One region of the Pseudoduganella sp. RAF19 genome, then DNA from elsewhere that is predicted to be linked to it. Evidence: riboswitches for the same ligand, from Rfam matches in the RefSeq annotation. Region 1 holds a riboswitch; the other holds the start of a gene.
The links. Region 1 has a riboswitch for cyclic di-GMP ahead of AB4Z19_RS06400 (S8 family serine peptidase). Riboswitches for the same ligand answer to the same signal wherever they lie in the genome.
Positions count from the first base shown of each region.

Region 2: linked by a shared signal. The riboswitch ahead of AB4Z19_RS10815 (S8 family serine peptidase) and the one ahead of AB4Z19_RS06400 (S8 family serine peptidase) in region 1 are both predicted to bind cyclic di-GMP.

Region 1 covers NZ_JBFREF010000002.1:389,470-395,404, forward strand. Annotated here, with positions in the region: gene AB4Z19_RS06390 (3-(methylthio)propionyl-CoA ligase) at 1-945, shown strand, start outside; gene AB4Z19_RS06395 (PEP-CTERM sorting domain-containing protein) at 1,120-2,007, shown strand; gene AB4Z19_RS06400 (S8 family serine peptidase) at 2,067-3,875, opposite strand; cyclic di-GMP riboswitch class I at 3,976-4,067, opposite strand; gene AB4Z19_RS06405 (S8 family serine peptidase) at 4,330-5,935, opposite strand, start outside.
Region 2 covers NZ_JBFREF010000003.1:642,257-648,191, forward strand. Annotated here, with positions in the region: gene AB4Z19_RS10815 (S8 family serine peptidase) at 1-1,731, opposite strand, end outside; cyclic di-GMP riboswitch class I at 1,839-1,926, opposite strand; gene AB4Z19_RS10820 (DUF2863 family protein) at 2,139-3,410, opposite strand; gene acnA (aconitate hydratase AcnA) at 3,584-5,935, opposite strand, start outside.

The DNA of each region.
Region 1 (5,935 bases):
GTGAATGCATGGGGCTTGCCGTATTCGGTGCCGCTATCCGGCGCCAAGCTGGTCTTCCCCGGCTGCGCGCTGGATGGCAAATCGGTTTATGACCTGTTCGAGGCCGAAGGAGTGACTTTCTCGGCCGGCGTTCCGACCGTGTGGCTGGGTCTGATCAACTACGCCAAGATGAACAACCTGAAGTTTTCGACCTTCCGCCGCACGGTCATTGGTGGTTCGGCATGTCCGCCCGCAATGATGGATACGCTGATGGACGACTTTGGCGTGGATGTCGTGCATGCCTGGGGGATGACGGAGATGTCGCCGCTGGGCACCGCTTGCGGACTGCTGGCGCGGCACGAAAAACTGCCGCGCGAGGAGCAGCGCAAGATCCTGCGCAAGCAAGGCCATGCAATTTATGGCGTCGACATGCGCATCGTCGATGACGACGGCCAGGAACTGCCTTGGGATGGAACGTCCTTCGGCCACTTGCAGGTGCGCGGTCCGTGGATCATCTCGTCCTATTTCAAGGAAGAGGGCGGTAGCGTACTGGACCGGGGTTGGTTCCCGACCGGCGACGTGGCCACCATTGATGAAGACGGCTTCATGCAGATCACCGACCGCAGCAAGGATGTGATCAAATCCGGCGGCGAATGGATTGGCACCATCGATCTGGAAAATATTGCCGTCGCTCATCCAGCTGTGATGCAGGCGGCCTGCATTGGCATCCGCCATCCAAAATGGGACGAGCGTCCGCTACTCATCGTCGTCAAAAAAACGAGTGCGGAAGTCAGCCGTGACGAACTGCTGAGCTTCTTCGAGGGCAAAATTGCCAAATGGTGGATGCCGGACGATGTGGTCTTTGTCGAAGCGCTGCCGGTTGGCGGCACCGGAAAAATTCAGAAGAATAAGCTGCGGGAACAGTTCAAGGACTACGAGCTACCAACAGTAACGCGAAGTAATTAAAGTGGCCGAAAATCACCATTAAGTGCTTGATTTTAAAAGATTTAGTGTCGGAAATTCTTACAACTGATGACTGCGCATGCAAATCGCAAGCTGTAACTATTTGATTACACGTTGGTTCGATATTTAGGCACGACTTATGCATCCTTTTTGTGCAGAACAACACAGGGGGGTGTCATGAAACTCTTACAAAAGTCGCTGGGAGCATGTGCTGGTGCAATAGCTTTACTGTTTAGCATGAGTGCGCAGGCTGATACCGTATTAGACCTGACCACAGCTGGAGCAAGCCATTCGCTGAATGGCGCAACCTACACCCAGGTACCGGCTCAGCCGACCGGTAGCGGTGTACTTAAATCATTTGTCCGCATCCGGGACAACGCAGACCTGGTGCAAGGGTACAACACCACGGTTAGCGGAACTTATCAGAACGATGGTTCCGACACCTTCAACCATGAGGTGACCGTTGGCCAGATCGGCTTTATCGATCTTGGCGGCGGCAATCTGGTGATGCGCTTCTTGCTCGACATTAATCAGACGAAGGAGAGCCCGCTGCTGAGTCTCGATGACGTGCAGATTTATATTTCCGGCACGCCGAACCAGTCCATCGAGCCTACTATGACTCAGGGGTCAACCTTAAACCTGGGAACACTGGTCTATCAGTTGGATCAAGGCGGCATTGGTGGGCAGAATAATCAGGCCCAGCTGAACTATGCGCTGAATACCGGCAGCGGTAGCGGCGACATGTTCCTGGATATTCCGTTCTCGATGTTCGACGCGGCATTCAACACAGCCGGTCTGGGCACGGATGCAGCAAAGAACGGCGCGTACATTTACCTGTATTCGAGGTTCGGGACAAGTCCCACCCTGGACCCGGGCCTGTCGCCGAACAATGACGGCTATGAGGAATGGGCGTATATCAAAGGAGCCCCTGTGAACGGCGAATGCGTCCCTACTCCTCAGAACCCTTGCGGCGGTCCGCCACAAGAAATTCCTGAACCGGGCACGCTGGCGCTGCTGGGCGCCGGTCTTCTGGGGCTGGCGTATAAGCGCCGGAAGCAGACTTAAACAAGCGCCTCCCATTAAAAACGGCAGCCGAGGCTGCCGTTTTTTTATTGCCGCTGATCTTACTTGCTCGAGACGGTTTCGGTGGTGGTGGAAGTGTTGCCTGCTTTATCCTTCGCCACCGCCTGGATAGTGTGGTTACCGGTGGCGGCTTTCTTGGTGTTCCAGCTGTACGACAGGCTGGAGCCAGTACCGGATGCCTTCAGCGCGCCGTCCACATACAGCGACAGGGCGATGTTAGCGTTGCCGCTGTTGTCGGTGGCGTTCACGGTCACGCTGACGTTGCCGCGTACAGTACCGCCGTTGGTCGGGTTGGTGATCTTCACGACCGGCGCGGTGGTGTCCGTGACTGGCGTGGTGGTGGTCGTGTTGGAGACGTTCACCGAGATAGGCGTGGAGGAGGCCACGTTGCCGGCCGCGTCATAGGCGACGGCGGTCAGGGTTGCCATGCCGTTTGCTACACCTTTCGAATCCCAGGCGAAGGCGAACGGTGCCGAGCTGTCGGACGCGACCACGGTGTTGTTCACCTTCAGGTCAACACGTGCCACGCCCACGTTGTCGCTGGCGTTCACGTTGACGGCGACAGAACCGGAAACCGTACTGCTAGCCAGCGGCGCGGCAATTGCCACGGTAGGCGCAGTGGTGTCAGCTGGAGGTGGCGTCGTTGCGCTGCCTGCGGCGGCTGCCACTGCAGCCGCAGCGTTCACACGGCCGTAGCCGAATTGCGGATCGCGGCCGGCGGTGCCCAGGTCAACCGCGGTGGAGTACAGGATGCTTTCGACCTTGCTGTTGCTCAGCGATGGGTTGGCGGACATCACCAGCGCTGCCACACCGGCGGCAACCGGGGAGGAGAACGAGGTGCCGTTCACCGCGCCATAGGTGCCGTCTTGTGCGGTGGTGTAAATGCCTGCACCTGGCGCGGCCAGCGAGACGAAGTTGCCGTAGCTGGAGAAGCTGGCGCGGGCGTCGGTGCTGTCGGTCGCGGACACAGCGATCATGCTGGTGGTCGGGGTGTAGCCTTCGTCGCGGTTGTAGTTACCGGCGGAGACGAACAGCAGGCCGCCCTTGCTCTTCAGGTAGTTGGCAGCGCTGATCACGGCCGAGCTGGTCGGCATGGCAGCGTAGCTGACGTTCACCACGCGGGCGCCATGGTCGGCCGCCCAGGTAATGCCGCTGGCAATGGTCGAGAAGTAGGCGTAGCAGCCGTAGGTCGGATCGACGTAAGCGATACGCACCGGCATGATCTTGGCCTGGCCGGCGACACCGGCCACACCCGTGCCATTGTTCATGGCAGCGGCGGCAGCGCCGGCGACTTTGGTGCCGTGACCGCAGACGTCGGCGGTATTGGTGTTGTTGTCGTAGATGTTATAGCCAGGCACCATGTGCGAAGCCAGGTCGGGAACCGGGTCGACGCCGGAGTCCAGAATCGCGATGGTCACGCCTGCGCCCTGGGCTTTATCCCAGGCCGCGTCGGCGCCGATCTTGCTGATGTGCCACTCGCTGCCCAGGTACGGGTCATTGGTGGTGGTGGTCGGTTCAACGCGCTTGTCCAGCTCGGCGTATTTGAAGTTAGGGTCGTTTTTCAGGGCATCGACAACCTGCTGCTCGGAGCCGGCAGCAGTGTCAACCAGGTGCAGATTGCTCTGACCCAGCTTGCGCTTCTTGCCGCCGCCGTGGGTCTTCAACACTTTATCGAAATTTTCGTCGGTCAAGCCGGCACGTGGTTCAACCAGGATGCGGCCGCGGGCGAATTGTTCCGCGGCCGGTTTGTCGGCGCGGGCAGCAGGCGCCATTGCGAGGAGCGCGGCGGCAACTGCGAATACGGTGAGGGAAGTATTGGAGAGGCGGGCTGCGGTGGAGCGGTTCTTCATAGATGGAAGTCCAGTTTTCAAAGTTTCAGAAAAGCGGACTGCCAACTGGTCTCGTGACCAGTGCGAAGAAGACAGCACTCGGCTCAGCCGAAGAGCTGTATCTGGCAGTCCTGCCGTCATAGAGATTTAAAAAATCCCTTTAGACCGTAGACTTTGCGACCCATGCTTTCGCGTGGTGTGCCTTTGTCAGATTTCTGCGTCAGATCTTAATTGACGAATTGCGGGTAAGCAATCGCTATCTTTAATTAAGTTTTCTGTTGTTGCACATTAGTCTGAACACTATGCAAAGTTGGTTTGCGTAATTTTAACTGATCGAAAGATTGAACGTATACAATGACTTACGTCAATTATGCGCAGCAACTATTCTGATGCAAGTGACAATAATAATATATAGTACAGATAAATAAAAACCGGGCAATAAGCCCGGCTTTTAATATTATTAATTACTGTTGATTTAGCGGCTGGTAACTTGCACCTGGGTATTGGTGGTATTGCCCGCTTTATCCTTGGCGACGGCTTGGATCACGTGATTGCCGGCAGTGGCTTTCTTGGCGTTCCAGCTGTAAGACATGCTTGCGCCGCTGCCGCTGGCCTTCAATGCGCCGTCGATATACAGAGACATCGAGATGCCGGCCGCGCCGCTGTTGTCCGAAGAGCTCAGGGTAATGTTGACGTTGCCGGTCACGGTGCCGCCGTTGGTCGGATTGGTGATGGCCAGGGCCGGAGCGGTGGTGTCAGCAACCGGCGGGGTCACGCTGTTCGACACGTTGACCGAAACCGGGGTGGAGGAAGCCACATTGCCTGCGGCATCATAAGCGACAGCAACCAGGGTGTTCATACCGTTTGCGGCGCCAGTCGAGTTCCAGGAGAAGCTGAACGGGCCGGCGGTATCCGAGGCGACCACAGTGTTGTTGACTTTGAGATCGACACGGGCCACACCAACATTGTCGGCCGCGTTGACGCTGACGATCACGCTGCCGGAAACGGTGCCGTTAGCGGAAGGCGAGGTGATTGCCACGGTCGGAGCAGTAGTGTCGGGTGCCGGGGCGCTAGATGCGGCCGCAGCGACAGCCGCCGCGGCGTTCACGCGGCCGTAACCGAAGTAAGGATCTTTGCCGGCCGCGCCCAGATCGGTTGCGGTAGAGTACAGCAGGCTTTCCACCTTGCTGTTGCTCAGGGTCGGGTTGGCCGACATCATCAGTGCTGCCACGGCAGCTGCGATCGGGGCCGAGAACGAGGTGCCGTTCACGGCGCCGTAGGCACCGCCTTGGGCGGTGGTGTAGATGCCGGAGCCTGGCGCGGACAGATTAACGTAAGCGCCGAAGCTGGAGAAGCTGGCCAGAGCGTCATTGCTGTCGGTGGCAGACACGGCGATCATGGAATCGGTCGGGGTGTAGCCATCATCCTTGGCGTAGTTGCCGGCGGAGACGAACACCAGGCCGCCCTTGCTCTTCATGTAGTTCGACGCGCTGATGATGGCCGAGCTGGTTGGCAGAGCAGCGTAGCTGACGTTGGCGATACGGGCGCCGTGGTCGGCCGCCCAGGTGATGCCGCTGGCGATGGTCGAGAAGTAAGCGTAGCAGCCGTAGGTCGGGTCAACGTAAGCGATACGGACCGGCATGATCTTGGCTTGGCCCGCAACGCCAGCAACGCCGGCGCCGTTGTTGGAGGTCGCAGCCGCTGCGCCGGCGACCTTGGTGCCGTGGCCGCAGACGTCGGCGGTGTTGGTGTTGTTGTCGTAGATGTTGTAACCGGCAACCATATTGGCAGCCAGGTCAGGGACGGCGTCCACGCCGGAATCCAGGATGGCGATGGTCACGCCGGCACCCTGGGTAGTGTCCCAGGCGGTGTCAGCGCCGATTTTGCTGATGTGCCATTCGCTGCCCAGGTAGGGGTCGTTAGTGGTCGCGGTAACAGGCACGCGCTGATCCAGTTCAGCGAACTTCAGGCTTGGGTGCTTTTTCAGCAGTGCCACGACGGCTTTTTCGGAGGCATTGGCCGGCAGGTCAACGATGTGCAGGTTGCTCTGGCCCAGCTTGCGCGCTTTACCGCCATGAACT
Region 2 (5,935 bases), on a different contig from region 1:
GCTGGCGTACAGGCTGTGGCTACCGGCGGCGATGCTGGTTGTGTTCCAGGTGTAGGACATGGTACTGCCCGAACCGTTTGCCACTTTCACACCATCGATGTACAGCGCCAGGGTCAGACCTGCCGGGCCGCTGTTGTCGGAGGCATCGATCTTCACGTTGACCAGGCCAGTCACTTTGCCCGCCACCGGATTGCTGATGGTGACCACCGGCTTGATGGTGTCCTTCACCGGAGCCGCAACCACGTTGGCCACGTTCACCGAGACTGGCGCGGACGATGCCACATTGCCTGCCGCGTCGTAGGCGACCGCGATCAGCGAGGCCATGCCGTTCACTACACCTTTGGAATCCCAGGAGAAGGCGAAAGGCGCTGCGCTGTCGGTGGCAACCACGGTGTTGTTCACCTTCAGTTCAACGCGCGACACGCCGACGTTGTCAGCCGCGTTCACGTTGATAGCAACGGTGCCGAACACGGTGCTGCTGGCGGCTGGCGAAGCAATTGCCACGGTCGGCGCGGTGGTGTCCTTCGGAGTGGACGCTGCAATCGCGGCATCCACCGCAGCGGCGGCATTCACGCGGCCGTAACCGTAGTAGATGTCGCGGCCTGGCGTGCCCAGATCGACAGCGGTGGAATACATCAGGCTTTCGATCTTGGCCGGGTCCAGCGATGGATTGGCCGACATCATCAGCGCTGCCACACCGGCTGCCACCGGGCTGGCGAAAGACGTGCCGTTCCAGCCGCCGTAGCCGCCGCCCGCTACGGTGGTGTAGATGCTCGAACCTGGCGCGGACAGTGAAACGAAGCTGCCGTAGCTGGAGAAGCTGGAGCGGCTGTCGGTGCTGTCGGTGGCCGACACGGCGATCATGGTGGTGGTCGGCGTGAAGCCTTCATCGCGGTTGCTGTTACCGGCCGAGACGAACAGCAGGCCGCCCTTGCTCTTCAGGTATTGTGCGGCGCTCTGCACAGCGGCGCTGGCGGGAACGCTGGCGTAGCTGATGTTCACCACGCGCGCGCCATGGTCGGCCGCATAGGTCACGGCGCTGGCCATGGTCGAGTAGTAGGCGTAGCAGGAGTTGGTGGCGGCGTCCTTGTAGGCGATACGGATCGGCATGATCTTCGCGTTACCGGCCACGCCAGCGACGCCCGCGCCATTGTTCATGGCCGCGGCAGCGGTGCCGGCGACCGCGGTGCCGTGGCCGCACACGTCGCTGGTGTCGGCGTTATTGCTGTACACGTTCCAGCCGGGGACGATGTGCGGCGCCAGGTCGGGGTGGGTGCTGTCCACGCCGCTGTCCAGAATGGCAATGGTGACGCCTGCGCCCTGGGCTTTATCCCAGGCAGTGTTGGCGCCGATTTTGCTGATATGCCATTCGCTGCCCAGGTAAGGGTCATTGGTGACCGCGCTCAGCTTCACGCGGCGGTCCACTTCCACGTACTTGAAGTTCGGGTTCTTGCGCAGTTCAGCCACGACCGACTTTTCATTGCCGTTGCCGGGCAGGTCGACGATGTGGATATTACTTTGACCCATCTTGCGGCGCTTGCCGCCGTGCGGGCGCAGGGCTTCGTCAAAATTGGCCGTACTCAGGCCTTCGCGCGGTTCGACCAGGATGCGGCCGCGCGCATATTCGCCTTCAGGCGCGTCGTCCGTTGCGTTGTGGGCAGCATAGGCTGCGGGAATCATGGCGGCCATGGCCGCGGTCATTGCGAGGAGGGAAATGCTGTGCTTCTTCATTGGGTAGTTAAGTCCAGTTTTCAAAAAATTACCGAAAAGCGGACTGCCCGCCGGTCGGGCGACCGGTGTGAAGAGCTCACCACCGGGATGGGCCCGGGGTTGACGAGTCTGGCAGTCCTGCCGTCGCAGAGGGCCTTGGCCTCTTGACCGTTGACTTTGCGTCCCGCGCTCACACGCGGTTTGCTTTTTACAGATTTATTGAAACGCGATGGTAACGAACTCGGCGACCTGCCGCAAACGAATTCTCAATCGTGCGCGCGGGTGTTGCGGATGTGTCTGGACGGGGTTGAAACTAGATGGCAGAAGGCTAAATGGTGCGAAATAGGCGCGAATTAGGCAAGAAATAGGCGAGAAATAGGGAGGGACCCCATCTAGCTTTGGCTAAATAGGGTCCGGCCCCATTGCGGTCAGTGGAAGTGCTCGGTGCCGGTGGGGGCGTCTTCCGGCATCTCGGCGTGGACCAGTTCGCCGGAGGGATCGGCAAACAGGGGAGCGCCGCAGTCGTCGCAGTACTCAGCGACGTATTTTTCGCCCAGCTTCTTCACCTGCGAAACGCCAGCCTCGTTCAGGTGCTCGATGATTTCTTCCACCGGCGTACGCGGCTTCAGCATGGCGGTCAGGTGGCCGGCGGTAATCGGGCCTTCCGGCGGCGTGCCTTCTTCGTCTTCCTGGCCATACAGCGGCCACACCACGCCGTAGATCACGTCGCTGTCGCTGCGGCGGGTGAACGCCACGCGGTATTCGTCGATCTGGCCGTCCGGCGCGGATTCGTCGCCGAAGCCCGCAATCACCGCGCGCAGTTCGTTTGGCTCGCAGGACAGCGAATGCGTCAGATAATGCACCGCAGCGCGGATCGAGACGGGACGAATCAGCTTGTCCGCCTCGCGGCAGGCCATGTAGTACGCTTCCGGCAACAGCAGCTCGATGCCGCAGCCCGGCAGCAGGCGTGCAACGGTCGGCTCGGCCTGGGTCTTCCAGGCTTCCAGCGCATTCTTGCGCTCTTCGCCCGGATTCATGCCCGCCGCCTGCATCTGCCAGCGGAACAGGGGAGCGCCATGTTGCGCTACCACCGCCACCATCAGGTAGCGTGTATCGGCCAGGAAGGGCGCGGTTTCCGGCGTCTTGGTTTCCGACTTCACGGCCACGCCCTTCAGCGCGGACTGGCCCAGCTTGTGCGTCTTCGAATAGGCTTCCGCGTGGGTGCGCGGCAGCTGGTCGATCGAATACAAAGTAGACGACATCGCCATATGCGTGCCATCCGCCAGCAGGTGAGCGGAGAAGTGGGCCGACAGCGTGTTCAGAATCTCGCCCGGAATCTGGCCGGATGCGATGGAAAAGCGCGTCCAGGCCAGGACCGGCGCGGCCACGAGCAGCACATCGTACTCGCGCGATTCACCGTCCACTTCCACCACGATGGTGTCGGACTCGCTTACCGCTTCCACGCTATCCATGAGGACGTCGTAAGCGTTCAAATCCACGCTGAACAGGGAGTTCAGGGCGGCATCAATGGTGTCCTGATGGCCGGTGCGCAGCAGCTTGTGCAGCTGCGTGTCCAGCGTTCGCTCCCAGTTACGCTCTTCAATCCGGGAGGCTGCCTGGCCCACGGCTTGGGCTAGGTTCAGAAGGCGCTGGCTGTCGGCGGACAATTTCTGGGTTGAATCTTTGGATGGTCGACGCATAGCGCTTTTGCTCAGTGTAAAAAGGAAACCTTGTCACATATATTGTAGTGGATTCGGCAAGAAAGGGCGCCCAAAAACAAAAACGCCGGCGAGCCGGCGTTTTATTCAGAACCAGAGGCGGGAACCTGGTGGCTGCCACATCGTGGCAGCCACCTGTTTTACGCCGTAGGTTTTTAAGCAGCCAGCAGCTGGCGCAGAACGAACGGCAGGATGCCGCCGTGCTTGTAGTAGTCTACTTCGATCGGGGTATCGATACGCAGCAGCACTTGCACTTCCTGCTTGGAGCCGTCGGCGCGGTGGATCACCAGGGTAGCCTGTTGCTGTGGCTTGATTTCGCCTTCCAGACCCTTCAGGTCATACACTTCCTTGCCGGTGATGTTCAGCGACTCGACGGAATCGTTGCCGATGAACTGCAGTGGCAGCACGCCCATGCCCACCAGGTTGGAGCGGTGGATACGCTCGAAGGAACGGCAGATCACAGCCTTCACGCCCAGCAGCTGGGTGCCCTTGGCTGCCCAGTCACGGGAAGAGCCGGTACCGTATTCTTCGCCGCCGAAGATCATGGTCGGGGTGCCCGCGTCGATGTACTTCATCGCTGCGTCGTAGATCGACAATTGTTCGCCGGAAGGCTGGTGCAGGGTGATGCCGCCTTCAACCGCGGAACCGTCGGCCTTCGGAGGGATCATCTTGTTCTTGATACGCACGTTGGCGAAGGTGCCGCGCATCATGATCTCGTGGTTGCCGCGGCGCGAGCCGTAGGAGTTGAAGTCGGCCTTCATCACGCCGTTTTCCTTCAGCCACTTGCCTGCCGGGCCGTCTTCCTTGATGGAGCCGGCTGGCGAGATGTGGTCGGTGGTGATGGAGTCGCCGAACACGCCCAGTGCACGGGCGCCGGTGATGCCGGCTTCCGCTGCCTTCGGCTTCATCTCGAAGCCGTCGAAGAATGGCGGCTCAGCGATGTAGGTCGAATCAGGCCAGTTGTAGACCTGGCCTTCGGTGGAGGACACGGCTTCCCACAGCTTGCCAGGAGCGCCCTTCACGTCGGCGTAGTTTTCCTTGAAGACTTTGGAGTTCATCGCGAACTTCATCAGCTTCTGGATCTCGGCGGAGGTCGGCCAGATGTCGCCCAGGTAGACGTCCTTGCCATCCTTGCCCTGGCCGACCGGTTCGGTCATCAGGTCGCGGGTCACGTTGCCGGCGATCGCGTAAGCGACGACCAGCGGTGGCGATGCCAGGAAGTTGGAGCGGATGTTCGGGTGAATACGCGCTTCGAAGTTACGGTTACCGGACAGCACGGCGGCAGCCACGATATCGTTGCCGGTGATGGTGGCGTTCAGTTCCGGGGTCAGGTCGCCGGCGTTACCGATGCAGGTGGTGCAACCGTAAGCGGTCACGCCGAAGCCCAGTTTTTCCAGGTATGGCAGCAGGCCGGCAGCGGTCAGGTACTCGGTCACAACGCGCGAGCCAGGCGCCAGCGAGGTCTTGATGTGCGGAGCGACGTTCAGGCCGGCTTCCACGGCTTTCTTGGCCAGCAGGCCGGCAGCCAGCAGCACGCTCGGGTTGGAGGTGTTGGTGCAGGAGGTGATGGCAGCGATCAGCACGTCGCCGTTCTTCACGTTCACGCCATTGCTGGTGGTGTAGGTCTTGGTCAGCTCGTCGGCCTTCTTGTTGAAGCCATTGTCCGAAGTCGGCTTGGAGAACAGGGAGGTGAAGGTGGACTTCACGTTGCCGATTTCGATACGGTCTTGCGGACGCTTAGGACCAGCCAGCGAAGGCGTCACGGTGGACAGGTCCAGGTGCAGTTCGCGGGTGAAGTCGATGTCGCCTTTCTTCGGCACGCCGTACATGCCCTGTGCCTTGAAGTAGGACTGGAAGGCGGCGATTTCGTCCTTGGTGCGGCCGGTGCCTTCGAAGTATTCGATGGTCTTGTCGTCGACCGGGAAGAAGCCCATGGTCGCGCCGTATTCCGGCGCCATGTTGGCGATGGTTGCGCGGTCGGTCACGGTCAGCGACTCGGTGCCTTCGCCGAAGAACTCGACGAACTTGCCAACCACTTTTTCCTTGCGCAGCATTTCGGTGATGGTCAGCACCAGGTCGGTCGCGGTGCAGCCTTCGCGCAGGTGGCCGGTCAGGTTCACGCCGATCACGTCCGGGGTCAGGAAGTACACAGGCTGGCCCAGCATGCCGGCTTCCGCCTCGATGCCGCCCACGCCCCAGCCCACCACGCCGATACCGTTGATCATGGTGGTGTGGGAGTCGGTACCCACCAGCGAGTCAGGGTAGTACACGGACGATGCATTGTGCACGCCGCGTGCCAGGTATTCCAGGTTCACCTGGTGCACGATACCGAAGCCTGGAGGCACCACGCCGAAGGTGTCGAAGGCTTGCATGCCCCACTTCATGAACTGGTAGCGCTCGTTGTTGCGCGAGAATTCCAGCTTCATGTTCAGGTCCAGCGCCTTCGGCTCGCGGAAGTGGTCGATGGTCACGGAGTGGTCGACCACCAGGTCAACCGGCACCAGCGG